DNA from 3 places in the Metapseudomonas otitidis genome. Region 2 is predicted to be linked to each of the others. Evidence: riboswitches for the same ligand, from Rfam matches in the RefSeq annotation. Region 2 holds a riboswitch; each other region holds the start of a gene.
What was found. A riboswitch is a leader RNA that binds a small molecule or an ion and turns the genes downstream of it on or off. The one in region 2 is predicted to bind cobalamin.

Region 1 (9,720 bases), 2.3 Mb from region 2:
CCGGCAGCCAGGCCTCCAGGGGCACGCCGCAGTTGAGGTGGGCGCACACCGCGTTGGAGATGTCGAACAGCACCCCCGCACCGGTCTCCCGGCACAGCCGCTCGAAGAAGGCCGGCGCGTCGTGGCCGCCTTCGAGGATGGACGGGTAGTTCTCCAGCAGCAGCTGGCAGCCCAGGCGCTGCTGCCAGGCGTCCACGGCGTCGCGCACGCGGGCGTAGTCGGCCTGGTAGTCGATCTCGGCCAGGTGGTAGAGCTGGCGCCCCTCGTGGCTGAAGCGGGCGACATGATCGGAGACGTACAGCGGCTTGACCCGGTCGATCAGCGTGCGCAGGCGCTGGGCCATGTCGTCCAGGCTGGCGGCGTCGGCCTCGATGAAGCGCGAGAACATGATGTGGAACCCCATCGGCGCGTCGAAGGCCCCGGCCAGGGTGTCCGCGTCGAGGGTGAGGAAGTTGTCGATCAGCAGTTCCACGTAGTCGATCCGCCCTTCGGCCAGCAGGCGACGGACCAGGGGCGTGGTTTCCCCGAGGGTGAAGTTGAATCCCAGGCGCATGGTTCCTCCTTGTCGGGAACCCACGCCGGCGCCAGGCGCCGGCGTGGGTGGGGCTCAGTTCACCCCGAGCGGGGCGCAGCAGGCACCACAGCAGGCACCGGCACGACCGGCGACGGTGAGGGTTTTCTTGCTGGCGATCTTGATGTTCATGGGGTTTCTCCTTGTGGATCAGCAATGAAAGGAACGTCGTTCGACGGCAACGCCGTCAGGGTTGTGAGGTGGAACGGTGGGCGGTTTCTCGGTGCGCAGCCTCCTGGGTGTGGGTGGGTTGGAACCGGTAGCCCGCCGGCCAGGGGTCGGCGTAGCGGGGGTCATGGGGCAGGCTCAGGTCGGTGAGGCTGCCGAGGAAGGCTTCGAGGTCGTCCAGCTCGGCCTCGCTGAGGTCGATGCGGGCGATCAGCCCGCTCTTGTGCGGGTTGCGCCGGCCATCGCCCTTCGCCGGGCCCTCGGGAATGTCGCGGCCGCCGGCCGAGTAGATGCGCAGCACCTCGCGCAGGGTGGCGGCGCTGCCGTCGTGGAAGTAGGGCGCGGTCAGTGCCACGTTGCGCAGGCTGGGGGCGCGGAAGGCGCCCATGTCCTGGGCCTGGGCGGTCAGCTCGAACACGCCCCGGTTGGGGAAGGGGTAGGTGCCCTGGTCGTCCAGGTTGTAGAGCCCGGTGTTGTGGAAGGGCGTTTCCACCTCGCGGGTGCGGGCATGCACCACCTGGTCGTTGAAGTTGAAGCTGCCGTGGCAGTGGTGGCATTCGGCGCGTTCGCCGAAGAACAGCTCCATGCCGCGCTTTTCCGCGGCCGTCAGTTGCAGGCGCCCTTGCAGGTAGCGGTCGTAGCGGCTGTCCACCGCCAGCAGGGTGCGCTCGAAGGCGGCGATGGCGCGGATCACCGAGGCCATGGTGATGGGCTCGGGGCTATCGGGGAACGCCTGGGCGAACAGCGGCGGGTACAGCGGCTCGTCCCGCAGGCGCTGGAGGATGGTGGCGCGGTTGCCGTCGTTCACCCCCATCTCCACCGGGTCGTCGCCGAACAGCGGGCCTTCCATCTGCCGCTCCAGGGACACCACGGCCGGGTTGGCCCAGTTGTAGGTGGCGTTCCAGGCCACGTTGGCCAGGCCCGGTGCGTTGCGGTGGGTGAGGGCGCCGGCGCTGCCGGTGGAGCGCGGCGCGCGGTCGCTGAAGGCCTTGGCCTGCAGGTGGCAGCCGGCGCAGGCGAGGGTGCCGTTGCCGGACAGGCGCGGGTCGTAGAACAGCCGGCGGCCCAGCTCCACCTTGGCGGCGCTCATGGGGTTGTCCGCCGGTACGCGGGGCGCGGGTACGTGGCTGGGCAGTGGCCAGGCCCAGTCCTGCGCCAGGGCGCTGCCGACCAGCCCGAGGCCGGCCAGCAGTGCGGCGAGTCGGCCGATGCGCCGCGTCATGGCCGGGGCACGACGCGCAAGGCCGGAACCTGGCCATCCGGCAGCGGCTGGCCGCTGGCCAGGTCCAGGCCGAGGCGGGCGAACACTGCCGGGCATTCGGGGTCGTCCGGGCCGCTCATGCAGCCCACCGCGCCGCCCTGGTCACGGCCGAGCTGGCTGCCGGCCAGCAGGCTGGACAGGTCCAGCGCCACGGCATCGCGCCGGGGGTCGAAACCGCGCAGGGAGACGGGCACCCGGTTGGCCCGCAGGCAGGCCACCGTTTCGCCGGTGAGCGGGTTGCCGCTGCAGCCGGTGGAGCCCAGGTGCAGGTACCAGCTGGGCGCGCGGGCGCCATCGGCCTTGGCTACGCCGCCTTCGGGGTTGACCTCGACCTTGGCGAACTTGCGCCCGGCCTGCCAGCTCCAGCCCATGGCGGCGATGTCCAGGGGTGGGCCCTGGAGTTCGGTGCTGGTGTGGTTGAGGGCCTCGGGCACGCCGAGGCTGAAGCGCAGGCCGACGTAGTCACCGGCCGGTGCCTGGCCGCGCACCTGGGTGCGGGTGGCCGGGGTGCCGCCCTGGCAGGTGCCGGTGGCGTCCTCGAAGTCCAGCAGGGCGACCTGGCCGTCCTGCCAGTCGTCGTGGTCGAGCACCAGGGGCACGGCCTGGCCGTCGGCGCGGACCAGCGCCACGTCCTGCACGTAGAACCGTGCATCGCGCAGGGTCGAGGAGCGGGCATCAGCGCCCAGCGGGCCCAGGGGCGCACCGCAGCGGGCGGGGTGTCCGTTGGCCAGCAGGGCGAAGTCGATCACCACCGGCTGCGGGCCGCTGGGGGCTTGGGCGGCGCATGCCGAGAGCAGGGCCGTGCCGAGCAGAAGGGGAAAGCGATGAGCGTGCATGGACGGCCTCTCAGAAGCGCGAGCTGAGGGTGAGGTTGACGCTGCGGCCTTCCTCGTAGCTGAAGGTGTTGGCCTGGGTCTGCTGGTAGGTGGCGTAGGCCTGGTCGAACAGGTTGGTCACCCCCAGGTCGACGCGGTACGGGTCGCGCTCCCAGGTCAGGCCGATGTCGTGCAGGGCGTAGCCGTCGCGGCGGCGCAGCAGGGTGTCGTCGTAGTCCTGGGCCTTGACGAACTGCCCGCGGTAGTTGATCGACCATTGCTCGTCGAGGCGGTAGCCCAGGGTCAGGGCCAGCTTGTCCGGCGGTGCGTAGAGGTCGGCGCCGGTCTGGGCGTTGCGCGAGCGCAGCTGGGAGTACCCCAGGCCGACGCTCAGGCGGTCCAGCTCGTAGGCCGCCTCGATCTCGCCACCCTGGCGCTCGGCCCGGGCCACGTTGCGCCGCTGGAACACCTGGCCGACGCCGGCGAAGGGCGCCTGGCGCACGTAGGTGCCGACCACCTGGGAGTCGATCAGGTCGTAGACGTCCTCGTCGAAGCCGGTGGCCTTGAGGCGGAACTGGTCGCCGGCGGCCAGCAGGTCGCTGAAGTCCAGGGTGAAGCCGGCTTCCCAGGTCTTGCTGGTCTCCGGTTCCAGGCCCGGGTTGGGGCGGAAGTTGAACAGCGCCCGGCGGGTGTCCAGGTTGCCGTACATCTCGGTCATGGTCGGCGCGCGGAAGGCTTCGCCGTAGCTGACGAACAGCCCCAGGGGGTCGATGGGCTGATACTTCAGGGCGATCTTCGGCGAGAGGCGGCTGTGGCGGGCGTCGCCCTGGCCGGGGGAGGACAGCCTGTAGTCGTCGTGGCGCAACGCGGCGATCAGGGTCCAGCGGTCGAAGGTCTGCTCGCTCTGGATGAAGCCGCCAAGGGCGCGCAGCTCGCCGTCGGGCAGCACCGAGTTGCCCTGGCCGTTGGAGGTGTTCTCGGCGGTGTCCTTGTAGTAGTCCACGCCGTAGGTGAGGCGCTGCCGGTAGTGCTCGCCCACCTCGAAGGTGCTGGTGTTCTGCAGGCTGCCGCCGTCGGTACGGGTCATGGCCGAGGTGTCGGCCTGGGGCGGTGTCGAGCGGCTGTGGCCGGCGAGGCTGAAGCGGGTGCGGTAGAGGCTCAGCTTGCCGTCCAGCCAGCTGCGGTCGGTGTCGTGGAACGACCAGTTGCCGGTGTACTGCTCCTGCCGGCGGCGGGTGTCCTGGTCGAAGGGGAACACCAGGTTGCCGCCGGGGTTGGTGGGGCCGGTGAAGTCGTCGTCGAAGGTCTGGCGGCTCAGCTCCACCCGGTTCAGTTCGCCCAGGTTGAGGCCGGCCTTGAGCAGGCTGGCGCCCAGGTCGCCGTCGTTGGGGTACTCCGAATCCGCGCCGCCCTTGCCGGTGTGAATGGCGCCGTAGTTGCGGTAGGTGGCACTGGCCAGCACGTCGGCCTGGTCGTTCAGTGCTGCGGCGGTGAGGTGGGTGGAGAAGGCCTCGTTGCCGCTGCGGTAACCCACCTTGGCCTGGCCGCCGTAGCCGCGCTCGGGGTCGACGTAGTCCTCCGCTGCCAGGGTTTCGAAGGCCATCACGCCGCCCAGGCCGCCACTGCCATAGGCCGCCGACATGGGGCCGCGCACCACGTCCACCTGGCGGATGAAGTCGGGGTCGAGCAGCAGCGGGCTGTTCACGCCGCCCTCGTTGTTACGCCGCGCACCGTCCACCGTGAGGATGATGCGTGGCCCCTGCAGACCACGGATGGCGGGGATCTGTGCCGCAGGGCGGGGGCCGCCGCCGAAGTTCACGTTGGGCAGGCTGCGCAGCACGCTGGACAGGCTATCGGCCTGGGCATCCTCGAGGGCCTTGCGGTCCACCGTGGACACCGAGGCCGGCAGGTCGAAGCTGCTGTTGGCGCTGCGGGTGGCGGTGACGGTGGTGCTGTCCAGCACCAGGGTCTTGCCGTCTCCCTGGGCCTGGGCGGCGGCGCAGAGCAGGAGCAGCAGCGGCCAGGCCGTGGCGGGCGAGGGGAGGAAGGCGGAGCGCCAGAACGAAGGGGATGGCATCACGGCCATGGGCGTCGGTCCCTGTTGTTGTCGAGTGGTTCCGGGAACGACCTGTGCCGCATGGCGCCGAGCTGTCCGATCCCTGGATGACTACCGGGCGCCTCATGGCGCCCGCATGCACTTGGCAGGCCTCTGGGGCGCTGCGGGACGGATGCTAGCAAGGGCCCCCGATGCGGCCCGACTGCGACGAGCTGCCACACCCCGGGCGCCCGGAGGCCTGCGGGTGGCGCCTGGCTGGCAGGGGAAAGTCGACTGTGGCGGACTGTCGCAGGCAGGGAGGCGCACGGGGCGCTCGCAGGGGCGCAAAAATTTGCCTTTGCCGCCCGCAGGCCCGCCAGTAAGATGGCCGCCGATGGTTTCCGGGCAACCGCCCGGAGCAACAGGGAACATGGTGCGGCGCAACGCCCAGGCCATGGCTGCCCCCGCAACTGTAAGCAGCGAGCGAAACCCGAAGCACCACTGGCCCCGGCCGGGAAGGTGGGTGGAGCATTGACCTGCGAGCCAGGAGACCTGCCATCCGTAACGGGCACGAGGCCCGACCCCTAGAACTGGTCACCGCGCGGTGGGCGCGGCAAGGAACCGCACATGCATATCGAACCCGGCGTCGTCGAAGGCGCCAAGCTCCTGCTCAGCTATGGCACCGCCGTCACCGCCTTCGGCCTGACCGCCAAGATGGCCTACGACAGCATCCGCACCAACGGCGGCATCAGCGCCCTGGCCCTGCGCAGTTTGATCGCCACGGCCCTGGTGTTCTGCTTCTTCGAGGTGTTCCCGCATCACGCGGTGGGCGTCTCCGAGGTCCACCTGATCCTCGGCTCGACCCTGTTGCTGATGTTCGGCGCCGGCGCGGCCGCCATCGGCCTGGCCGCCGGGCTGCTGGTCCAGGGCCTGTTCTTCGCCCCCTTCGACCTGCCGCAGTACGGCATGAACGTCACCACCCTGCTGGTGCCCCTGTGGGGCATCAGCCTGCTGGCCAACCGCATCATCCCGGCTCGCACCGCCTACGTGGAAACCCGCTACAGCCAGGCCCTGGCGCTGTCCACCGCCTACCAGGGCGGCATCGTCGCCTGGGTGGCCTTCTGGGCCTTCTACGGCCACGGCTTCACCGCCGAGACCCTGGCCTCGGTGAGCACCTTCGGCCTGGCCTACATGAGCGTGATCCTGGTGGAACCGCTGATCGACCTGGGCGTACTGGCCCTGGCCAAGACCCTGTCGCGCTACAGCCAGGGCCCTCTGTTTAACGTCCGCCTGCACCACGCCGCGGCCTGATCCGACACACCTGCCGCCCGGCTGCAATGGACGGGCGGCCTCGTCATTACCCTTCGAATCTGTCCTGTTTCCGTCGCCCAAGTTTCACATGGCTGTGAATGTGACGACTTTCCGACGCCTCGCAACATCCAAGTTCGCCAGTAAACGGCGGCACATGACAACTTCCCCGGATTAATCCCATCGCTCACAACTTGGCCAACTTCCAAGTTTCGTCCGGCTCAATACGAAATTTTCCCTCGAACTGCTGAAAGCCCCGCCGCGTGTGGGCTTGGCGCACTCCTTGACAAAAGTCCGGCGCCATTGAATCGACCTCGCAAAGCACGGCAGTTAGCGCGCTACTTGCCGACTAAGTTCATTCGAAAAATGGAGATTGGCAGTCCGGAAATGTAGGTTCTCTGCAAAAAATACGGCTGTTAGCATGAAAACTGCACGACGCGGATAAGTCTCGACGAGTTTCGAAGTTGGTGAAGATGCTGGATGACTTGGCTTTATTCGTGCAGATCGTACGGGCAGGGAGCTTCGCAAAAGCAAGCAGGGTACTAGGGATACCTGCCAATACCCTCAGCCGCCGCCTGATGAGCCTGGAACGCAGTCTCGGCACGGCCCTTTTTCTCCGCTCCACCCGGTTGCTGCGCTGCACGGCCGATGGGGAGCGGCTCTACCAGAAATGCAAGACGAGCATCGACCACCTGGGCAACGCCCTGGCCACCTTGCGTGACGACGCCCAGGGCATCGTCGGCCAGGTGCGCATCCAGGTGCCCACGGGTTTTTTCGAATGCCAGGAGAACGGCTTCTTCAGCCAGCTCCTGCGCCAGCACCCGGGGCTGGAACTGGACGTGGTGGTGGCGGACCACGAGCCGGACCTGGTGCTGGACGGGCTGGACCTGCTGTTCTTCCTCGGTGAGCTGAAGAACGACGCCTACGTGGTACGCAAGCTGTTCGACCTGGAGCTGGGTCTCTACGCCAGCCCCGGCTACCTGGCCATGCACGGCGTGCCGGAGCGGGTGGAGGACCTGGCCGAACATGCCTGCCTGCACCTGAAGAACGTCCAAAGCTGCGAGTTGCATTCGAGCTGCGGCCGCCGGACCTATCGCCTGCGCCCTAACGGGCGGCTGGCGACCACGTCCAGCTCGGCCCTGCTCAATGCAGCGATCAACGATTCGGGCATCGCCCTGCTGTCCACCCTGGCCGCGGAATGGCGCAAGGAGCAGCTGGTGCGCATCCTGCCCGACTACGCCGTACGCGGGCGGGCGCTGCATGCCGCCTATTCCAGCCACCGCACGCTCTCGGCCTGCGGGCGTGCGGTGCTCGACTTCGCCGTGGCGACGGCCCAGCAGGCCTGCGACCTGGTGCAGACCGGGCATGCCTGATGGGGACCGGCGCCGCCGGGGGGAGAGTAGGGAATGCGCGATCCGGACAACGAGCAGCTGTACCAGGCACACCAGGGCCGGACCTTCATGCGTCCGCGCTTTCCGCCCCGCCTGGAGCAGCAGTACCGCGAATCGCTGACGCGGGATTTCCTGCCGTTCCAGAAGGCCTCGGCCGTGGTGGTGCTGCTGGTGTGGGCGCTGTTCATGGGGCTGGACCTGCTGCACTTCGACCTGCAGGCCGGTCTCGATGGCTGGCTGGTACTGCTGGCGGGGGTGCGGGTCGGCATCCTGCTGCTGCTCACCGGCCTGGTGCTGCAGATGCTGCTGCGCGGCATCGAGGCCTACTCGGTGCGCTTCGCCTCGTGGGTGCTGCTATTGGTGCTGGCCGGTGGCATGGCCTCGATCTTCATCTACCGCATCAAGGGCCTGTATTTCTCCGACGGCATCTTCGCCTTGCTCGGCGTGGCGGCCTTCTTCCCCCTGGGCATCAGCTTCCGTCGCAGCCTGCTGGTGGCCCTGGCGCTGTTCGCTCTCTGGCTGCTGGTGGGCTACCCGGTGTACGCCGCAGAGGCACCCGAGCAGTACGGCTCGGTATCCCTGGTGTTCCTGCTGTCGATCCTCGCCTGTGCCACGGGGGGCTACATCCGCGATCAGGTCAAGCGCGAGCAGTTCCTCCTGCGCGAGCTGCTCAAGTGGCAGTCCAGCCATGACCCGCTGACCGGCCTGCACAACCGCCGCGCCTTCGACCAGCACGTGCAGACCGTGCTGGGCCTGGCCGCGCGTGAGCGCGCGAGCCTGGCCCAACTGATCATCGATCTCGACTACTTCAAGCAGTACAACGACTACTACGGCCACCAGGCCGGAGACGCCGCCCTGTGCGCGGTGGCCGGGGTGCTGGAGGCCTTCGCCCGCCGCCCGCTGGACATCGCCGCGCGGCTGGGTGGCGAGGAGTTCACCCTGGTGCTCTACGACGTGGAGGAGGCCCATCTGGAAACGGTGGCGCTGCGGATCGTCCAGCAGGTGCGGGCCCTGGAAGTCCCCCATGCCCGATCGGCAGCCGCCCCGGTGCTGACCGTGAGCGTCGGTGCCTGCCTGTTCCACCTGCCGGTCAGCGAGGCGCTGATGTACCGCCGCTCCGACGAGCTGCTCTACGAGGCCAAGCGCCTGGGCCGCAACCGCAGCTGCGTGGCCGTGGAGGGTTCGCCGGTGCCGCTTCAGGAGGAGGCCAGCAGCGCCCTCAGGTAGCCGGCGAAGCCCTCCGGCGCGCGCCCCAGCAGCCGGGCACTGGTGTACACCCGGGGCCGTGCGCTCCAGGCGATGCGTGCGCCGATCCGGGCGAAGGCCTGCACCAGGTGCACGTCCTCATGGGCCGGCAGGGGCGCAAAGCCCCCGGCGCGCAGGTAGGCGCGGGCGCAGAAGCCGAGGTTGGCGCCGTGCACGTGGCGGTGGTCGTCAGCGTCGCAGTAGTGCTGCTCATAGCGGTCCCGGATGTGCTCCGGCAGGTCGTCCCAGTCGGTGACCTGCACGGTGCCGCAGACCAGTTCCGCCCCCATTTCGAGCTGGTCCACCAGCCAGTTGGCATCCACCACGCTGTCGGCGTCGGTGCAGGCGATCCAGCGGGCGCCGGCTTCCAGCAGCGTCCTCGCCCCTTCGCCTCGCGCACGGCCCACGTTGCGCGCCTGCAGCGCCCGCGTCTCCACCCCGTAGGCATGAGCGATGGCGGCGCTGCCGTCGCTGCAGCTGTCCAGCACCACCAGCACGCGCACCGGCTCGCCGCCCAGCCCTGGGTGCGTGGCTGCAAGGAGTACGGAGTCGAGGCAGGCACCCAGGTGGGCTTCTTCGTCATGCACGGGGATCACCACGCCGATCATGCCGGCCCCTCGCGCAGGCCTTCACGCTGGGCCACCGTGGTGGCGTCGCGGCTCCACACCTCCAGCAGCAGGTCGGGCTCCTCGTGATAGAGCAGCCGGGGCATGTCCAGCGCGCCTCGCAGGTAGCCGTGGACGTCGTCGCCGGTCAGCGGGCAGCCCTCGATGGCGGGGCGCCAGTGGCAGGCCAGCAGCGTGCCCTGCTCGGTCAGCGACGCGCGCGCCTGCTTCACCAGCCGCTGCAGGTCCGTCGGGTCCAGGTAGTAGCCCAGCTCGCTGAACAGGATCAGGTCGAAGCGCCCCCGTGGCCATTGCTGGGGC
Region 2 (9,720 bases):
TGCAGGCGGCGGGTAATGGCGTCGAGGTTCATGCGGCTCTCCTGGGAGGCCGCATAGCTTGGTGCCGGGGGCGGCGGGGTGCAAGCGCCGCGCAGGGAGCGGCGCTGGCGCTAGTCGGCCAGCGGGGTCCAGCTGCCGGCCATGTGCGGCAGGTCGTCCTTGCCGCGCAGGGCGAACTGGCCGCTGGGGCCGGCGGCGCTGGCCAGCAGGCGCACCTCGGCGGGCAGCAGGACGGGCTTCTGGAAGCGCACCTCCACTTCGTAGCCGGCATCCGGCAGGTGGGCGCCGAGGGCGGCCAGGGTGCGCGCCTTGTTCCACAGGCCGTGGGCGATGGCGCGGGGGAAGCCGAACAGCTTGGCGCTGGGGGCGCTGAGGTGGATGGGGTTGTAGTCGCCGGCGACGCGGGCGTAGCGCCGGCCGATGTCCTTGGCGGCGCGCCAGTGGTCCAGCTCGGTCAGCGGCAGCGCGTCGACCTCCTCGCGCGGGGCGGGGGCGCCCTCCAGGCGCAGGCCCCGGTAGAGGATGCGGCTGTCGCCCTCCCAGAGCAGGCCGAGCTGGTCCTCCAGGCGGGTGATGAGGCTGAAGGTGGCGCCTTTGTCGTGGGGGCGCAGGTCCTGCACGGCGACGCTGACGCGGAACGGCCCGAGGCCGCCGAGGGTGCGCAGTACGCGGATGCGGTTCTCCAGGTGCACCAGGCCGAGCAGCGGGAAGGGGAAGCGCTTGTCGGTCAGCAGTTGCATCTGCAGCGGGAAGGCGAGGATGTGCGGGTAGGTGGCCGGCAGCCGGCCGTTGTCGCCAAAGCCGCAGACCTGGCGATAGCGCGCCAGGTGGCGGGCATCCACCTCCACCTGGGTGCGCAGGCCGAGGTCGGGCAGGGTACGCCCGCTGGCACCACGGCGCAGGGCGGCACGCAGGAACAGGCCGGGCAGGGCCGGGAGGGTGGGCAGGTCGAGCCAGTCGGTGGCCATGGGCGATCTCCTCGTTGCGAACGCGATGCAGCTTAGCCGCCCCGTCCGGCGGCACATTGGCCGCGCCGCATGGCGTCCTGGCAGGGCAGTCAATCCGTCCGGGCGGCTCAAGCGCGCCTTGAGCGCACGGTAAAAAGCTGCATAAGATGGCCCCCGCCTCGCATGACAAGAATTCGGAAAATGATGCGTGACCTGACCGACGACGTGGCGCTGATGCGCGCCGTGATCGACGCCCTGCGCGCCAGCGGCGCCGACCCTGACAAGGTGTTGGGGCGGCTCGGCCTGCCAGCGGGCGGCCTGCCCGCCGGACGCTTCCCCCATGCTGCCCAGGCCCAGTTCTGGCGGGCTGCGGCGGAAGAGTGCGGAGAGGAGCATGTCGGCCTTTACCTGGCCGGCCACCTGCCAGCCTTCCACGGCCTGCTGCTGGAATACCTCTTCCTCTCCAGCGAAACCTTCGGCGATGGCCTGCGCCACGCCCTGCGCTATGTGCGCCTGCTCTCCGACACCCTCAATGCCCGCCTGGAAGTGGACGGCGACCGCGCCGTGCTGTCCCTGGGCCAGAGCATCGGCAGCAACCGGCACTTCCCGGAGATGCTCGCCGGGGCGGTGATCCGCCTGTTCCATGCGCTGACCGAAGGTGACTTCATCCCCCGCGAGGTGCTGCTGATGCACGCCGAGGGCGCGCCGGCCGAGCGCTACCAGGCGGTCTACGGCTGCCCGGCACGCCTGGGTGCCGAGCGCTACGCGCTGGTGTTCGACGCCGCCGTGCTGGACAAGGCCTCGCGCCATGCCGCGCCGGAACTGCTGCGCATGCACGAGTCCCTGGCCCGTCGGCAACTGGCGGAAGTGGAACGGCTGGACCTGGTGCGCAAGGTGCGCGAGCTGATCGGCGAACTGCTGGTGGACGGCGGCGCCACCCTGGAACAGGTCGCCGCCCGCCTCAACATGCCCGCCCGCCGCCTGCGCGAGCGCCTGGCCATGGCCGGCGTGCGCTTCAACGACCTGGTCACCGACTACCGCTGCCGCCTGGCCAAGGAGCTGCTGCTCAAGACCGACGAACGCATCGAAGTGATCGTCGAGCGCACCGGCTTCTCCGAACCCAGCACCTTCTACCGCGCCTTCAAACGCTGGGTCGGCGAAACCCCCGTTGAATTCCGCCGCCGAGGCCGCCCCCAGGCTGACGCCTGACCCGCCCACTCCCAGTCCGTAGGATGCGGTGAGCTATGCGAACCGCATCAACCCACGCCCGGCCCACCATGATGGGCTTCGCACAGCTCAGCCCATCCTACGGGTGCCTCGGCGCCATCCGGTGAGCGCCGATCTATGGGGGCATCCCCAAGGCCTGGGCGCCGGGAATTGGTGGATGAAAAGAGCGTCATCCACCCCACGCGAGCCCGCGCCGGGTGGATCGCGCTCCACCGATCCACCGTCTCGACGCCGGACCGGAGTGAGTCCGTAGGATGCGGTGAGCTATGCGAACCGCATCAATCCAAGCCCAGCCCGCCATGATGGGCTTCGCACAGCTCAGCCCATCCTACGGGTGCCGCCGTGCCATCCGGTGAGCGCCGATCTATGGGGTTATCCCCAGGCCTGGGTGCCGGGAGTTGGTGGATGAAAAGAGCGTCATCCCCCCACGCGAGCCTGCGCCGGGTGGATCGCGCTCCACCGTCTCAACGCCGGAACGGTGTGAGTCCGTAGGATGCGGTGAGCTATGCGAACCGCATCAATCCGCGCCCCGCCCGCGATGCCATCCGGTGACTACCGATCCACCGCTGTAGCCCGGGCTTCAGCCCGGGAACTGTGGTTATCCCGAAGGACGTGGCTCAGCGATACCAGCGCGGTGTGTAGACCCATTCGTGGCCGTCGGGGCGGGGGATGCGGCGGGTGAGGGAGGAGCCGATGATCACCAGGGTGCGCATGTCCACCTGGTCGGGGGTGAGGTCGCCGAGGTTCGTCACGGTGAGCTTCTCCGCCGGGCGGCCGATGTCGCGGCCGAGCACCACCAGGGTCTCGGGCGTGCGGTGCTGGCGGACGATCTCCAGGGCGCGGGCCAGTTGCCAGGGGCGGGCCTTGGAGATGGGGTTATAGAAGGCCATGGCGAAGTCGGCGGCGCCGGCGTGGTCGAGGCGCCGTTCGATCACGTCCCAGGGCTTGAGGTTGTCCGAGAGCGAGATCAGGCAGAAGTCGTGGCCGAGCGGCGCACCGGCCTTGGCGGCGGTGGCCAGGGCGGCGGAGACGCCCGGCTGGATCTGCAGGTCCACCTGCTGCCAGGCCGGTTCGCGGGAGTCGTCGAGGGCTTCCAGCACGGCGGCGGCCATGGCGAACACGCCCGGATCACCGGACGACACCACCACCACCCGGCGGCCGCTGGCGGCCAGCTCGAAGGCGTGGCGGGCGCGTTGCAGCTCTTCGCGGTTGTCCGTGCAGTGGGCCACCTGGTCGGTGCGCAGCGGGCCGGCCATGCGGATGTAGGTTTCGTAGCCCAGCAGGTCCTGGGCTTCGTCGAGGGCCTGACGGGTGGCGGGGGTCATGAAGGCCGGGTCGCCGGGGCCGAGGCCGATCACCGTCAGCCGGCCCCGGGCCTGGCCGATGCGGGCCGGGTCCAGGGGCGCGTCGGCGCGGTACAGCTGCAGCGCGCCGAGGCGGGCGACCGGTGCGGGCAGGTCGGTGTCATCGCTGGCGAAGCGCAGCGGCACGCCCAGTTCGGCGGCCGTGGCGGCCAGCCCGGCGTCGCTCATGCGCGCCGGGTCGGCCACCAGGCAGGCCAGGGCCTGGGGGGCCAGGCCGGCCGTGGCGAGGGCGTGGCGGATGGTCTCGGCCGAGGCCTCGCCCTCCACGCGCAGCACCAGCACGCGGGGGTGGATCAGCAGTTCGTCGCGGGCGGCAGGGCGTTGTTCGGGGGTGATGTGCAGGGTCAGCTTGGCGGCGCTGTCGCGGGGCAGGGCGACGGATTCCAGCCAGGGGGCTTCACCGGCCACGTGCAGCGTCTGGCCGCCGAGCAGGTCGGCGACGAAGCGCTTGCCCTGTTCCAGGTCGGCCAGGGCGTAGCCCTCTGGCGGGTCCAGCAGGCAGGTGCCGAAGCGCAGTTCGCCACTGGTGGTGATGGCCGGGGCCACGTCCAGCCAGGCGGCGATCTCGCGGGCCAGGCTGTTGACCCCGCCCAGGCCGCCTAGCAGCGGCACCACGGCGCTACCGTCTTCGGCCAGGGCTAGCACCGGCGGTTCGGCACCCTTGTGGGCGAGCAGCGGTGCGAGGGTGCGGATGACGATGCCGGCGGCGCACAGGGCGATGATCGGGGTGTCGTTGCGGTACAGCTCGCGCAGGGTCTCGCCGAACTCGCTGTAGCGCTCGTCGGCACCGTCGACGCGGCCGGCGAGGCCGAGCACCCGGGCCTGTGGATAAAGCGCCTGGAGTCGACGGGCGACGGCCAGGCCGCCGTTGCCGAGGAGGACGATGGCGGGGGCGTTCATCAGCCCCTCCATTTCTGGCCGGGGACCAGGATCATCGAGAAGTACGGCGAGGCCATCGGGTCCACCTCGTCCAGGGCCACGATGCGCTGGTTGGCCATGGTGGCGCGTTCGACGTAGTGGGCGCGGTCGGCCAGGCCCAGCTCGCCCAGCACGCGACGCACCTTGTCGAAGTTGCGCCCGAGCTTCATCACCACGGCGGCTTCGGCGGTGGCCAGGCGGGCCTTGAGTTCAGCCTCGGGGAGCACCCCGGAGAGCACCGAGAGGCTCTGGTTGCGGTACACCAGCGGCAGGCCGAGCACGGCGGCGCTGCCGAGCATGGAGCAGACGCCGGGCACCACCTCCACCTCGTAGCGGTCGGCCAGGCGGTCGTGCAGGTACATGTAGGAGCCGTAGAAGAACGGGTCGCCTTCGCAGATCACCGCCACGTCGCGGCCGGCGTCGAGGTGCTCGGCCACCTGCTGGGCGGCGGTGTCGTAGAAGTCGCTGATCACCGTTTCATAGGACAGCGGCGGCTCCAGCTTCTCGGTGGTCACCGGGTACACCAGCGGCATGCGCACCTGGGCGTCCGCCAGGTGCTGCTCGATGATGCCGAAGGCGTTGCCGCCCTCGCCGCGATTGGCCTTGGCCTTGGCGACGAAGTAGCCCACTACCTGGGCCGATTGCAGCAGGCGCAGGGCCTTGAGCGTGATCAGTTCCGGATCGCCCGGGCCCACGCCGAGGCCGATCAGCCGTCCCTTGCCGCTCATCACTCCACCTCCGTGGCCAGGGCGTTGACGGCGGCGGCGGCCATGGCGCTGCCGCCGCGACGGCCGCGCACCACCACGTAGGGCACGCCGCGGCTGTCGGCGGCGAGCATGTCCTTGGACTCGGCCGCGCCGACGAAGCCCACCGGGAAGCCGAGGATCAGCGCCGGTTTCGGGGCGCCGGCGTCGAGCATCTCCAGCAGGTAGAACAGCGCGGTGGGGGCGTTGCCGATCACCACCACGCTGCCTTCCAGGTGCGCGCGCCAGTGCTCCAGGGCCACTGCCGAGCGGGTATTGCCCAGTTCGCGGGCCAGCTCCGGCACGCCGGGGTCGTTGAGGGTGCAGATGACCGGGTTGTTGGCCGGCAGGCGGGCGCGGGTGATGCCTTCGGCCACCATGCGCGCATCGCAGAGGATCGGCGCGCCAGTGGCCAGGGCGGCGCGGCCGGCGGCACCTGCTCCGGGGGAGAAGGCCAGGTCCTGCACCACGTCGACCATGCCGCAGGCGTGGATGACGCGCACGGCGAGCTTCTCCAGGTCCGGCGGGATGGCGCTGAGGTCCGCCTCGGCGCGGATGATGGAGAAGGAATGGCGATAGATCTCCTGACCATCGCGGATGTAATCGATCATTCGGTGGAGCTCCAGCTGTCAGGAGTGGCGGCCAGTCGGGCGCTGGCCTGTTCGAGGTCGAGGTCGCTCGCCAGCAGCAGGCCGAAGCCGCTGCGGGCGCGCTGGTAGAGGTCGTAGCGGCCCGGTTCGCGGGCCAGCAGGGTGAAGGGCGCGACGTGGGCGGCGGCGCAGGAGCGCGGGCAGCCGGTCAGGTGCAGCTGCACCCGGGGCGGCAGGTGCGGCGCCAGGGCGAGGGCGTCGGCCTTGGTGTCGGCCAGGCTGCGTGGGCAGCCGCTGGAGCCAGTGCAGGCGATGAGCCGGGCCAGGGGCGCGTCGGGGTCGGTGACCAGGCCCAGGGCGGCGAGGGCGGCGAGGGCGCCGTCGAGATCGCGGGGGGCCGGCAGCAGCACCGATTGCCAGGGGGTGAGGCGCAGGTGGCCGTCGCTCTGCTGGTCCGCCAGGTCGGCCAGGGCCATCAGTTGTTCGGCATCGAGCCGGCCGAGGGGGGCGGCGCCGCCGGCATGCCGGCCAGCCACGGCGCCCAGGTGGCCGAGGGCGCCGGCGGTGTCGCGGCGCCAGTCCGGCACGGCATGCAGGGGCGCGCCGAGGCGGGTTTCCAGCTCCGCCAGCAGGGCGGCGGGGCCGAGGTCGGCCAGCAGGTGGCGCATGCGCGTCTGCTCGGGGCGGGCGCGGTCGAGGAACAGGTGCAGCAACGCCTCCACCAAAGCCGGCACCTGGGCGGCGGGCACGGCGCCCAGGGCGGGGGCGTCGTACGCCTGTTGCGGCGGGCACCCGGCCAGGCCGAAGGCGAAGAGGGCGTCGGCCTGCGGCCCGAGGGCGCAGAGCCAGAGGTCGTGGGGGTGCTCCAGCATGGCCAGGGCTTCGCCGCCGTCCAGCAGCAGGGCGAACTTGGGCGACAGGGCGTGGAAGCGCGGGGTGTCCTGCAGCAGGGCCAGCAGGCGATCGGCCAGGGCGGCGGTCGTCTCGTGGCCGGGCGCCAGGCCCAGCAGCGGGCTGACCATCAGGTTGCGCACGTCGTCGGCACCCGGCGAGGGGGCGCCCAGGTCGGCGGCCAGCAGTGCATCGATCAGCGCCGCTTCGGCACCGATCCTTACCCCGCGGATCTGCAGGTTGGCGCGGTTGGTGGCCTCGATCACGCCGCTGGCGTATTGCCGGGCGGCTGCGGCCACGGCGCGGGCCTGGCGGGCCTGGAGGCGGCCACAGGGCAGCTTGATGCGGCAGATGCCGCCATCGCCGGATTGCACGATGCGCAGCAACCCCGGGCAGGCCGAGGGGCGGACGGTGGCGGCAGCGGATTCGGCCTGTTTCAACGGGTCACCCTGGTTGGCGTCGCGGCGACCGGAATATCCCTAGCCCAGGGACACGTTTGCATCGATACACCCCGCCCGATGCGCTCACACGCGACTGGTTTCACCGGCAGGTCTCCTGGCTGGCAGGTCGTCATCCTCCGCGGCCTTCCCGAGCGCTGCTCAGTGGCCAGGGTGCGTGGACTCGCTGCTTACAGTTGCGGGGGCAGCCACGGTGCGACCGTGTTCCCTCAGTGCCCGGATGGGCACTGGCCAGCGCCTTGTAGGGGCCGGCAACCGATGAAGGGCGCTATTATGCCCGCTTTGCGCGACATGAGGAAAAGGCTGCCTGTCGGAACGGCAAGCGGCTGACACCTCGCTAGAAACGGGAGTTTCCATGCAGCCCTGGCTGACGGTTGTGGGTATCGGTGAGGACGGCTATGCGGGCCTCGGCAAGGCGGCGCGCCATGCGTTGCTGGGGGCCACTGAAGTGGTGGGGGCGCCGCGTCAGTTGGCGCTGCTGCCGCGCTGCGTCCGTGCCGTGCGCACGCCCTGGCCGAGCCCGTTCTCCCTGGAGCCGGTGCTGGCGCGGCGGGGCACGGCCCTGTGCGTGCTGGCCAGTGGCGATCCGATGCTGTTCGGCGTGGGCGCCAGCCTGGCGCGGCAGGTGCCGGCCGGGGAGATGCAGGTGCTGTCGGCGCCTTCGTCCGCAGCCCTGGCGGCGGCACGGCTGGGCTGGCCGCTGCAGGAGGTGACGCTGCTGTCCACCGTGGCGCGGCCCCTGGCGGTGCTCAACGGCCACCTGCACCCCGGCGCGCGGCTGCTGGTGCTGAGCAACGATGGCCGCACCCCGGCGGCCCTGGCGGCGCTGCTGGCCGAGGGCGGCTTCGGCGCCAGTCGCCTCACCGTGCTGGAGCACCTGGGCGGCCCCCTGGAGCGCCGGCTCGACGGCCTGGCCGACGCCTGGAGCGACGTGGCGGTGGCCGACCTCAACCTGGTGGCGGTGGAGGTGGCGGCTGACCCCGGCACCCGCGCGCTGCCGGTCACCTGCGGCCTGCCCGACGACGCCTACCGCCACGACGGCCAGCTCACCAAGCGCGATGTCCGCGCCGTCACCCTGGCCCGCCTGGCGCCGCGCCCCGGCGAGCTGCTGTGGGACGTGGGTGCCGGCTGCGGTTCCATCGGCATCGAGTGGATGCGCGCCCATCCGGCATGCCGCGCCCTGGCCATCGAGGCCAACGCCGGGCGCCAGGCGCACATCCAGCACAACCGCGACGCCCTCGGCGTACCCGGCTTGCAGCTGGTGGCCGGCGAAGCCCCGGCCGCGCTGGAGGGCCTGCCGGTGCCGGATGCCATCTTCATCGGCGGCGGCGTCACCGACCCCGGCGTGCTGGCGCAGTGCTGGGCGCGGCTCAAGCCGGGCGGTCGCCTGGTGGCCAACGCCGTGACCCTGCAGAGCGAGGCGACCCTGGTGGCCTTCCGCGCCGACCACGGCGGCAGCCTGACCCGCATTGCCGTCGCCCAGGCCCAGCCGCTGGGGGACTTCGACACCTGGCGCTCGGCCCTGCCCATCACCCTGCTGGAAGCATTCAAGCCATGAGCCGCCTCCTGCTGCTGGGCGGCGTGACCGAGGCCCTGGCCCTGGCCCGTCGCCTCGGCCCCGCCCATGTGTACAGCCTCGCCGGCCTCGGCAAGGTGCCCCAGGACCTGGCCTGCCAGGTGCGCGTGGGCGGCTTCGGCGGGGCGGATGGGCTGGCGCAGTACCTACGCGAGGAAGGCATCGACCTACTGCTGGACGCCACCCACCCCTATGCCGCGCAGATCAGCCACAACGCCGCCCGCGCCGCCGAACTGGCCGGGGTGCCCTGCTGGGCGCTGCGCCGCCCCGGCTGGCAGGCCGGCCCTGGTGACGATTGGCACGAGGTGGACGACTGGGCCGGCCTGATGGCCGCGCTGGCGCCGTTCCGCCGGCCTTTCTTCACCCTCGGCCGCGAGCCGCTGGAGCACCTGCACAGCGTGCCCGAGCACCAGCACTGGACGGTGCGCTGCCTGCAGGGGCAGGCCCCCGGCGAGCGCTTCGAGGTGATCGGCTCGCGCGGGCCGTTCCACCTGGACGAGGAGCGTGCGCTGTTCGAGCGCCTCGGCACCGACGTGCTGATCAGCAAGAACAGTGGCAGCCAGTCCACCGAGCCCAAGCTGCAGGTGGCCCGTGAGCGCGGCCTGCCGGTGCTCATCCTCAAGCGCCCGGCATTGCCGCCGGTGACCCGCGAATTCGACTCGGTCGAGGCCCTCTGGCAGGCCCTCGGCCCCTACCTGGACACACCATGACCGCCACCGTTTACGCCCGCGTGCTGTTCGCCGGGCCCGACCTCGCCGAGGGCGCCTTCGCCGAGCTGTTCCGCCGCCAACTGGTCGCCCTGCGGGGCGAGGCCGCGCTGGCCGATGTGATCGATACCGGCACCGGCCTCGATGCCCTGCGCGAGGCCGTACAGGCCAGCCCGCGCCCGCTGCTGGTGATCGACCTCGACCCGCAGAGCACGCCGCCGCACCTGGACTGGCTGCGCAGCGAACTCGGCCGGTACCCGGCTCCGGAGCAGCTGTTCGTCGCCAGCCTGCTGGGTCAG
Region 3 (9,720 bases), 2.5 Mb from region 2:
CGGCGCCTGCTGGCGCCAGCACTGCACGGCCAGCGCCGTCTTGCCGAGCACGGCGTAGGTCAGCGCCACCAGGCGCGCGGGGATGTAGTTGAGGAGGTCGTCGATGCGCGCCGCCGCCCAGCCGAAGCGTTCGAAGCGCGCATTGCGGTAGCCCCACATGGCGTCGAGGGTGTTGGCCAGGCGGTAGAGCACCACGCCCGGCGCACCGGCCACGGCGAACCAGAACAGTGCGGCGAACACCGCGTCGCTGCCGTTCTCCAGCACCGACTCGGTGGCGGCGCGGGCCACGGCGCTGGCGTCCAGCTCGCGGGTGTCGCGGCTGACCATGTAGCCGACCCGCTCCCGCGCGCGGGCCAGGTCGCCCTGCTCCAGCGCCTGGGCCACCGGCTCGGCGTGTTCGTTGAGGCTGCGCAGGCCGACGGCGGCATACAGCGCCAGCACGCTGACCACCCAACCCAGCCCGGGGAGGTCGGCCAGCAGCCAGACCACCGCCGTCGGCGGCAGCACCGCCAGCAGCCAGGCGCTGACGCCGTGGCTGCGCCAGCCGCGTCCGCCCGGATTGAAACGACGCTCCAGGCGCTCGGCCCAGCGGCCGAACAGCACCAGCGGGTGGCCGCGACGGGGCTCGCCGAACAGGGCGTCCAGCAGCAGTGCGACCAGTGTGGTCAGGCCCAGGCTCATTGCGTGTGTCCCCAATGGTTCTCGAACAGCAGATCACTCAGCGGGCGCGGCTGCGCCCAGCCTTCCAGCGCCAGCATCGGCGCCGGGTAGAAGGCTTCCACCGGGCCCAGGCAGAGCACCGCCAGGGGCTTGCTGCCGGGCGGCATGCCCAGCAGGTCGGCCAGGGCCTGGGGCTCGAACAGCGAGACCCAGCCCATGCCCAGCCCTTCGGCGCGGGCGGCGAGCCAGAGATTCTGAATGGCGCAGGCCAGCGAAGCCATATCCATTTCCGGCAGGGTGCGTCGCCCGAAGACATGGGCTTCGCGCCCGTCCATCAGGCCGGCCACCAGCAGCTCGGCGCAGTCGAGGATGCCCTCCACCTTCAGCCGCATGAATGCGTCGGAACGCTCGCCCAGGGCCTCGGCGGTGCGCACCCGCTCCGCTTCCACCAGGCCATGGATGGCCTCGCGCAGCGCCCGGTCGCGGATGCGGATGAAACGCCAGGGCTGCATCAGGCCGACGCTGGGCGCCTGGTGGGCGGCCTCCAGCAGCCGCGCCAGCAGCTCGGGCGCCACCTCGCCGCCGGCGAAGTGGCGCATGTCGCGGCGCTCGGCGATGACCCGGTAGATCGCCTCGCGGTCCTCGGGGCGGTAGGCGTGGTCGCTCATGGACGCAGCAGCTCCGCAGCCGCCCGGGGGTTGGACGGCAGGTAGAAGTGGATGTACGAGGCGGTCAGCCGGCCGATGCGGTACACCGCCTCGGCCACCGGCTTGTCGTTGGGGCACAGGCCGCGCACCAGCGGCGCCTCGGGGGACTCCAGCAGCGAGTGGTGGAAGGTGTGCCCGCGCAGGGTGCCTTCCGGCAGCGCGGCTTCCTGCAGGGCCAGGGCGGCCAGGCGCTTCTGCATCACCGCGCGGCCGGGCAGCAGGCCCAGCAGCTCGGCGGACTGGCCGGCGGCATCGGTGAGCGCCTCCAGCAGGTAGAGCATGCCGCCGCACTCGGCGAGGATCGGCTTGCCGGCCTGGTGGTGGGCGCGGATGGCGGCGGCCATGGCCGGGTTGCCGGCCAGCTGCGGCAGGTGCAGCTCCGGGTAGCCACCGGGCAGGTAGAGGCTGTCCACCGCCGGCAGCTCGGCGTCCACCAGGGGCGAGAAGAATACCAGCTCGGCGCCCAGGCGCTGCAGCAGGTCGAGGTTGCCCTGGTAGAGGAAGGCGAAGGAGGTGTCACGGGCGACGCCGATGCGCACGCCCTCGAGCCAGGGCTCCAGGGGTTCGGCTGCCGGCGCGGCGAAGGCCACGGCGGGCGGCAACGCCACTTCGGCGCTGGCGGCCAGGGCGTCGGCGGCGGCGTCCAGGCGGGCGTCCAGGTCGGCCAGCTCCTCGGCCTGCACCAGCCCCAGATGGCGGCTGGGCAGCTCCACCTCGGCACTGCGCGGCAGGGCGCCGTACCAGCGGATCCAGTCCGGCAGGCTGTCGCGGATCAGGTCGCTGTGGCGCTGGCTGCCGACGCGGTTGCCGAGCACGCCGGCGAACGGCAGGTCCGGCTGGTAGGTGGCCAGGCCCACGGCCAGGGCGCCGAAGGTCTGGGCCATGGCGGCGCCGTTGATCACCCCCAGCACCGGCACGCCGAAGTGCCGCGCCAGGTCGGCGGCGGACGGCGAGCCGTCGAACAGCCCCATGACGCCCTCGATGAGGATCAGGTCCGCTTCCCCTGCTGCTTCCCACAGCAGGCACCGGCTCTCGGCCTCGCCGATCATCCACAGGTCCAGCTGGTAGACAGGGTGGCCGGAGGCGCGGGCGAGGATCATCGGGTCGAGGAAGTCCGGCCCGCACTTGAACACTCGCACGCGCCGGCCCTGGCGGGCGTGCAGGCGTGCCAGGGCGGCGGTGACGGTGGTCTTGCCCTGGCCGGAGGCGGGGGCGGCGATGAGCAGCGCGGGGCAGGTGCGGGTCATCAGAACTCCACGCCTTTCTGGGCCTTCACCCCGGCCTTGAAGGCGTGCTTGACCAGGCTCATCTCGGTGACGGTATCCGCCGCCTCGATCAGCGCCTCGGGCGCGCCCCGGCCGGTGGCGACCACGTGCTGGTGCTCGGGACGGGACTCGATGTCGCGCAGCACCTCGTCCAGCGCCAGGTAGCCATGCTTGAGGGCGATGTTCAGCTCGTCGAGCACCACCAGGCCCACCTCGGGGTCGTCCAGCAGCTCACGGGCCACGGCCCAGGCGGCGCGGGCCTTGTCGATGTCGCGCTGGCGGTCCTGGGTGTCCCAGGTGTAGCCCTCGCCCATGACGTGGAAGCTCACCTCTTCGGGGAAGCGGCGGAAGAAGGCCTCCTCGCCGGTGGACATGCCGCCCTTGATGAACTGCACCACGCCCACCTTGAAGCCGTGGCCAAGGGCGCGGGCGACCATGCCGAAGGCGGAGCTGCTCTTGCCCTTGCCGTTGCCGGTGTGCACCAGCAGCAGGCCGTACTCGTCCTGGGCCTGGGCGATTTTCTCGTCGATCAGGGCTTTCTTGCGCTGCATGCGCGCCTTGTGGCGCTGGTCGCGTTCGGGGGATTCGCTCATGGGAGTCCTCGGTTCGGGGCCGACGCGGGCGCCGGCGGAAGGATGCGCAGTTTACGCCGGGTGCGGCGGCGGCCCGAAGGCTTTTCCGCCGCACCCGGCAAGGATGTTCAGGGGTTACAGGGCCTGGTAGCGGACGCTGAAGTAGACGGCCTGGCCGGGCTGGTTGAAGTCCTTGGCGGTCTCGTAGTCAGCCGCGAAGAGGTTGCTGACCTTGGCTTGCAGGCGCCATTCCTCGTTCAGCCAGTACTCGCCACGCAGGTCGAGGGTGGCGAAGCCGGCCAGGCGGTCGTCGTTGGCCACGTCGTCGAAACGCCGCCCTTCGGCGTGCAGGGTGGCGCCCAGGCCGACGGCACCGATGCGCCGGTCCAGGTCCAGGTTGAACACCTGCTGGGCACGACGTGGCAGCTGCTTGCCGTGGTTGCCGTCGTGGGCGCGGTTGACGCTGTCGAGCAGGGTCAGGTTGGCGTTCCAGTCCCAGCCGAGCCAGCGGCTGCCGAGGCTCAGCTCGGCGCCGTCGATGCGCGCCTTGCCGATGTTGTTGGGGCCGCCGAAGGGGCCGGTGCCGGCCTGGGCATCGTGGACGATGAGGTCGTCGACGTGGGTGCGGAACAGGTTGGCCGACCAGTGCCCCCAGTCGTGTTCGCCGCTCAGCGCCGCTTCGAGGCTTTCGGAGGTCTCGGCCTTGAGCCTGGGGTTGCCGTAGTCGGGGTAGTACAGCTCGTTGAAGGTGGGCGCCTTGAAGGCAGTGCCGTAGCTGAGGCTGAAGCGCAGCGCCTTGCTGAGGGCGTAGCCCCAGGCGGCGCTGCCGGTGTCGTGGCGGCCGAACTGCTGGTTGTCGTCGCGGCGCAGGGCGAGCTGCCAGTCATGCCGGCCGGCTTCCCCCAGGTACTGGGCGAAGGTGCCCCGATTGAGGCGCGAGTCGCGGTCGAAGCGGGTGGAGCTGTCCACCTCGTCCTGCTGCCAGTCATGGCCGATGCTGAAGGTGTGGCCCTCGGCCAGGGTGAATTCGTTGAGCCAGGAGGCGGTGTCGCGGCGGGTGTCGAAGCGCGAGTCGAACTGCCCGCCGGCCTCGGTGCGCGACAGGTCTTCGCTGCGCCCGGCCTGGAGGGTGATGCCCCAGGGCTCCACCGGGCTGAAACGGGCGCGCCCGCCGATGACGCGCTGCTCGTTGTCGGCGTTGGCATTGCGGCCGCCGCCGGGGCTGGACCGCGACACCAGGTCCAGGTCGGTGTGGGCCTTGGCCCGCAGCAGGGTGCCATCCAGTTCCAGGCCGTTGTCGAAGCGGTAGCCGGCGCGCAGGTTGCCGGAGAGGTTGCGGTAGCCGTCGGCGTCGCCCTCGTGGTAGCTGCTGCGCGCGCGGGTGGCGTCGATGCCGTCGCTGTCCTGGCTGCTCATGCCCAGGCTGTACCAGCCCTGCTCGCCGCCGCCGCTGACGCCGGCACTGCCCTGGTAGCTGTCGTGGGTGCCGTAGCCGGCGGAGAACCAGGGCTTGGCGGTGCCGTCGCCGCTGCCCTGGCGGGTGAAGATCTGGATCACTCCGCCGATGGCTTCGGAGCCGTAGAGGCTGGAGCGCGGGCCACGGACCACCTCGATGCGCTCGATCAACTCCACCGGCAGGTCCTGGAAGGCAGCCAGGCCGTTGCTGGCCGCGCCGATCTTCACCCCGTCCACCAGCACCAGCACGTGGTCGGACTCGGCGCCGCGCATGAACAGCGTGGTGTTCTTGCCGGGGCCGCCGTTGTTGCTGAGGGTGACGCCGGGCACCTGGCGCAGCAGCTCGGGCACCGAGTGGGCCTGGCTGCGCTCGATGGCGTCGCGGTCGATGACGGTGGTGGCGGCCAGGCTGGCGCGCACTGGCTGCGAGGTGCGCGTGGCGGTGACGCTCTGGGGCGCCAGTTCGAGGGGCTCGCCATGGGCCGGCAGAACGGCACCGAGGCCGAGCAGCATCCATGTGGCGGATGCCCGGGATACGGGGGACTGCATGTGGGGTCTCCGTCGCGCCACCCGCGCGACTCCAGGGATGGATGCATGGCCGTGGCCATGCTCGCTCGCACCGGGCCGGTCTCCGGGCTTGCGAGCGGAACCTGGGGTTCCCCGACCGCGCCTTCCCATGCGTGGGCACAGTGGCTGGATGCGGTGGTTGACTCGCCTACCGTTGCGGGGGCAGCGCCGGATTCTTGATGGAATGGACCGGCTTCCCTGTTTCACCCCACCGGCCAAAAGCCGTGGGGCACCTGGTGCAGGCGCGCAGCTTAGTGGCGCGGCGGGACAGGGTCAATCGAGCCCGCGCCGCGCCGGACGGGAGGGTTCAGGCGCCGTCCTTCTCGCAGTTGACCATCCAGGGCACGCCGAAACGGTCTTCGAACATGCCGAAGCGAACGGCCCAGAAGGTGGGCTCCAGGGGCATCTGCACGGTGCCGCCGGCACTGAGCCCGCTGAACACCCGCTCGGCCTCGGCAATGCTGTCGACGTTGAGCGACACCGAGCAGCCGCGAATGCCGGCGTGGGGCTGCTCGGGCAGGCTGTCGGAGGCCATCAGCGACTGGCCGTCGCGGGTCAGGCAGGCGTGGATGATGTGCCCGTGGCAATCAGTGGGTACGTGGGCAGCGGCCGGGGTTTCGCCGAAGGTCATCATCCGGAGTTCGCCACCGAGTACATCGGCGTAGAAGGTGAAGGCCTCCCGGCAGGTGCCGGGGAAGATCAGGTAGGCATTGATGCGCATGAGGGGGTTCCTCCCTGTGGGGTTCCGCCACGCTCCGTGGCGGCCCCCTCATGCTCCGCCGATCCGCCGGATTGTCGATGACCGTCCGGCGAACGGCGTCGGTGCGCCGCTCAGTTCCGGGGCAGGCGGATGCGGAACTCGGCGCCGCCCAGGGGCGAGTCGCCCAGGGCCAGTTCGCCCTCGAAGCTCTCGACGATGTCCAGCACCACGGCAGTGCCGATGCCCTGCCCCGGGTGCTGGGCGTCGGCCCGCTCGCCGCGCTGGAGGATGCGCGCGCGCTGGTCCGGGGGTACGCCGGGGCCGTCGTCCTCCACCACCAGCTCGCAACTGGCCTCGTGCTCTCGGGCGCTGACCCGCACGGTGCCGAGGCACAGCCGGTAGGCGTTCTCCAGCAGGTTGCCGAGCATCTCCAGCAAGGCGCCCTGCTCCACGGGCACCTGCAGGTTCGGGTCGAAGTCCCGCAGGACCCTGACCCGCTTGTCGCGATAGACCTTGTCGAGGGCGTCGCAGAGGGTGTCCAGCAGCGGGGCGAGCTGCACCCGGTGGCGCACCAGGCCGCTCTTGCGCAGGGTGGCCCGTTGCAGCTGGTAGCCGATCTGCTGGCTCATGCGTTCGATCTGGTTGCGCAACACCCGCGCCGGTTCGGTGTCGCCAGGGCGGGTGGCGATGGTCTCGCTGACGCCCTGCAGCACCGAGAGCGGCGTCTTGAGGCTGTGGGCCAGGTCGTCGAGGGAATGGCGGTAGCGCTCGCGCTGGCGGCGTTCGCTGTCCAGCAGGCGGTTGAGGGACTTGGTCAGGCGCAGCAGCTCGCGGGGGTGGGCGTCGCTCAGGGCATCGCGGGTGCCGGACTCCACCTGGTCCAGCTCCTCACTGAGGCGGCGCAGGCTGCGAAAGCCCCAGGTGAGGCCGAACCAGAGCATCACCAGCAGCACCAGCAGGGCCGTGCCGAGCCAGAAGTAGAGCTGCTGGAGGAAGCCGTCGTGCATCACCTGGTAGTCGCTCATCGGTTGCATGGTGACGATGCTGAAGGCAGCGGCCTGGTCGCGCAGCAGGTCGATCTCGACGTCGTAGACGAAGAAGCGCCGGCCGCGATCGTCGTGGATCTGGGTGAACTCGTGGCCACGTCCGTCGTAGCGCGGCATGTAGTGGACGCTCTCGTCCTGAGAGGAGCGCGACTGCCAGATCAGGCGGCCGTCGCTGTCGTAGATGAAGCCGAGCTGGTGGGCGTCGAGGTTGTCGAATTCCTCGTCGGGGAGCTTGTCGGGCATGTCGAGCTTGCCGTCGACGATGCGGGCGGCAGCGATCAGCGCGCTGGCATCGGCCGCGAGGCGCTTCTCGATGGCCTGCTCCATGGCGGTGTCGAAGGCTTTGCTGAGCACCGGCAGCAGCGCCAGCATGAACAGCACCGCCAGGCCGGCGGCGCCGAGCATCAACCGCAGGCGCAGGGAGAACCCCGCCAGGGGGTGTCGCCTCATCGGCAGCGCTCGGTGAACAGGTAGCCCTGGCCGCGCACCGTGTCGATGGGGCGGAAGCCGTTGTCGCCTTCGAGCTTGCGCCGCAGCCGGCCGACCAGCACTTCGATGACGTTGGGGTCGCGCTCGTCGTCGTCCGGGTAGAGCTGCTCCATCAGCCGCTCCTTGGCGACCACCTGCTGGTGGTGGCGCATGAGGTATTCGAGGATGCGGTATTCGAAGGCGGTGAGCCCAAGGGACTCGCCGTTCATCATCGCCTGCTTGCGGTTCAGGTCGAGCACCAGGGGCCCGGCCTCGATGGTGGACTGGACGAAGCCGGACGAACGCCGCAGCAGGGCATTGAGGCGGGCCTCCAGCTCTTCGAACTGGAACGGCTTGACCACGTAGTCGTCGGCGCCGGCGGCCAGGCCTTCCACCTTGTCCTGCCAGTTGCCACGGGCGGTGAGGATGAGGATGGGGAAGGTCTTGTCGCGGCTGCGCAGCTGGCGGATCAGGTCGAGCCCGCTCATGCCGGGCAGGCCCAGGTCCACCACGGCCAGGTCGTGGTGATACTCCTCGGCGCGGTACAGCGCCTCCTCGGCATCGGCGACAGCGTCCACCACGTGGCCCTGCTCGCCCAGGCGGGTGTAGAGGTGGTGGCGCAGCAGCGCCTCATCTTCCACGACCAGCAGTTTCATCAGCGTCTCCATGAAGAGGGCCGGGCAGGTGCCCGGCCCGTGGGTGCAGCGGGTCAGAACTTGTAGGTGGCACCAACGTAGGCCTGGGAGCTGCTGTGCAGGTCCAGGGAGCCCAGCTTGGGACCGCCGTGGGGCGCGACTTCGGTGCTGGCGTTGGTACGCAGGTAACGATAGCCGGCCTCGATGGAGGTGTTCTTGTTCAGCTCCTGGAGGATACCGGCCTGCAGGCCGGCGGCGTAGCCGATGTCGCTGTCGCGACGCAGGCCGGAGCCGTCCTGCTCGAGCTTGACCAGGCCCAGGGTGGCACCGCCGAACAGCTTGGTGTTGTTGTCACCCAGGGGGAGGAACAGGTCGTAGCTGCCGAGCAGGTTCTGCTGGCGCAGCTTGTTGCCGCTGTGGGTGTCGGAGAAGTTCTCGTAGGTCGCGTAGTAGCGGCCCTTGTCATCGGCCTGGCCGGCGCGGATGCCCCAGGTGCCGGTCTTGTGGATGACCTTGTCCAGGCTCGGGTGGTCCATGTTGGCGTTCAGCGCCGAGGAGTTCTGGATGTTGTTGTTGGTCTGGCCCCAGGTCAGGCCCACGAACGGCTCGGCGGCCTGGGCGGACAGTGCGGTGAAGCCCAGGGTGGTGGCCAGCGCGAGGGGGGTGAGGATCTTCTTCATGAGGGGGTTCTCCCTGTTGACGTGTGTAGGTGTCGAACTCGGGAGCCATGATGCAGGCGGGTCACTGAACCGCCCCTGAACCCTCTCTGAACCTCGGCTGAACAGCCGGTCGATCAGGAAATCAGGCCCGGGGCGGGGGTTGCGGCCCTTGCGGCGACTCAGTCCAGCGGCGGGACGCGCCAATCGATGGGGGCCAGCCCGTGCTGTTCGAGGAACTTGTTGCAGCGGCTGAAGTGCCCGTTGCCGAGGAAGCCCCGGTGGGCCGACAGCGGCGAGGGGTGCGGCGAGCGCAGGGCGAGGTGCTTCTGGGTGTCGATCAGCCGCTGCTTGCTCTGGGCATGGGCGCCCCAGAGCAGGAACACCAGGTGCGGCTGGTGCTGGCTGACCACTTCGATCACCCGGTCGGTGAACGGCTGCCAGCCCTGGTTGGCGTGGGAACCGGCCTGGCCGCGCTCGACGGTGAGGGAGGTGTTGAGCAGCAGCACGCCCTGCTCGGCCCAGCTCTGCAGGTAGCCGTGGCTGGGCATGTCGAGGTTCAGGTCGCGCTTGAGCTCCTTGTAGATGTTCAGCAGCGACGGCGGGATGGCCACCCCCGGCTGCACCGAGAAGCACAGGCCGTGGGCCTGGCCCGGGCCGTGGTACGGGTCCTGGCCGATGATCACCACCTTCACCTGGTCCAGCGGTGTGGAGTTGAGGGCGTTGAAGATCATCGGTCCCGGCGGGTAGATCTCTTTTCCGGCAGCCTTCTCAGTGCGTAGGAAATTTCCCAGCGCTTTCATGTAAGGTTTGTCGAATTCGTCGCGCAGGGCTTCTTTCCAGCCTGCCTCGAGCTTGATCCGATCACTTTCAGTCATGGTGCATCCCGTCTGCGGCGCCCGTGGCGCATGAGCACGGCCGGCCGGCCGTCCAGTGGTCGGGCACCCTAAGAAATGCCCTCTACTCTTGTCAATCGAGGAGGGAGGAAG

Region 1: linked by a shared signal. The riboswitch ahead of PotMrB4_RS14605 (energy-coupling factor ABC transporter permease) and the one ahead of cobG (precorrin-3B synthase) in region 2 are both predicted to bind cobalamin.
Region 3: linked by a shared signal. The riboswitch ahead of btuB (TonB-dependent vitamin B12 receptor) and the one ahead of cobG (precorrin-3B synthase) in region 2 are both predicted to bind cobalamin.

Annotation. Positions count from the first base shown of each region.
Region 1 covers NZ_AP022642.1:3,184,606-3,194,325, reverse strand. The annotation lists gene mbnB (methanobactin biosynthesis protein MbnB) at 1-553, opposite strand, end outside; gene mbnA (methanobactin) at 608-703, opposite strand; gene PotMrB4_RS14620 (methanobactin export MATE transporter MbnM) at 759-1,961, opposite strand; gene PotMrB4_RS14615 (MbnP family copper-binding protein) at 1,958-2,836, opposite strand; gene PotMrB4_RS14610 (TonB-dependent hemoglobin/transferrin/lactoferrin family receptor) at 2,847-4,901, opposite strand; cobalamin riboswitch at 5,229-5,424, shown strand; gene PotMrB4_RS14605 (energy-coupling factor ABC transporter permease) at 5,478-6,161, shown strand; gene PotMrB4_RS14600 (LysR family transcriptional regulator) at 6,632-7,531, shown strand; gene PotMrB4_RS14595 (GGDEF domain-containing protein) at 7,565-8,776, shown strand; gene PotMrB4_RS14590 (glycosyltransferase) at 8,746-9,402, opposite strand; gene PotMrB4_RS14585 (class I SAM-dependent methyltransferase) at 9,399-9,720, opposite strand, start outside.
Region 2 covers NZ_AP022642.1:854,394-864,113, forward strand. The annotation lists gene PotMrB4_RS04030 (nucleotide pyrophosphohydrolase) at 1-32, opposite strand, end outside; gene PotMrB4_RS04035 (MaoC family dehydratase) at 111-968, opposite strand; gene PotMrB4_RS04040 (AraC family transcriptional regulator) at 1,152-2,156, shown strand; gene cobJ (precorrin-3B C(17)-methyltransferase) at 2,792-4,438, opposite strand; gene PotMrB4_RS04050 (precorrin-2 C(20)-methyltransferase) at 4,438-5,184, opposite strand; gene PotMrB4_RS04055 (precorrin-8X methylmutase) at 5,184-5,810, opposite strand; gene cobG (precorrin-3B synthase) at 5,807-7,120, opposite strand; cobalamin riboswitch at 7,209-7,413, opposite strand; gene cbiE (precorrin-6y C5,15-methyltransferase (decarboxylating) subunit CbiE) at 7,494-8,696, shown strand; gene PotMrB4_RS04070 (cobalt-precorrin-6A reductase) at 8,693-9,424, shown strand; gene PotMrB4_RS04075 ((2Fe-2S) ferredoxin domain-containing protein) at 9,421-9,720, shown strand, end outside.
Region 3 covers NZ_AP022642.1:4,439,115-4,448,834, forward strand. The annotation lists gene cbiB (adenosylcobinamide-phosphate synthase CbiB) at 1-681, opposite strand, end outside; gene bluB (5,6-dimethylbenzimidazole synthase) at 678-1,328, opposite strand; gene PotMrB4_RS20440 (cobyrinate a,c-diamide synthase) at 1,325-2,614, opposite strand; gene cobO (cob(I)yrinic acid a,c-diamide adenosyltransferase) at 2,614-3,225, opposite strand; gene btuB (TonB-dependent vitamin B12 receptor) at 3,340-5,172, opposite strand; cobalamin riboswitch at 5,265-5,478, opposite strand; gene PotMrB4_RS20455 (VOC family protein) at 5,534-5,947, opposite strand; gene PotMrB4_RS20460 (ATP-binding protein) at 6,058-7,422, opposite strand; gene PotMrB4_RS20465 (response regulator) at 7,419-8,096, opposite strand; gene PotMrB4_RS20470 (outer membrane protein) at 8,150-8,755, opposite strand; gene ung (uracil-DNA glycosylase) at 8,914-9,609, opposite strand.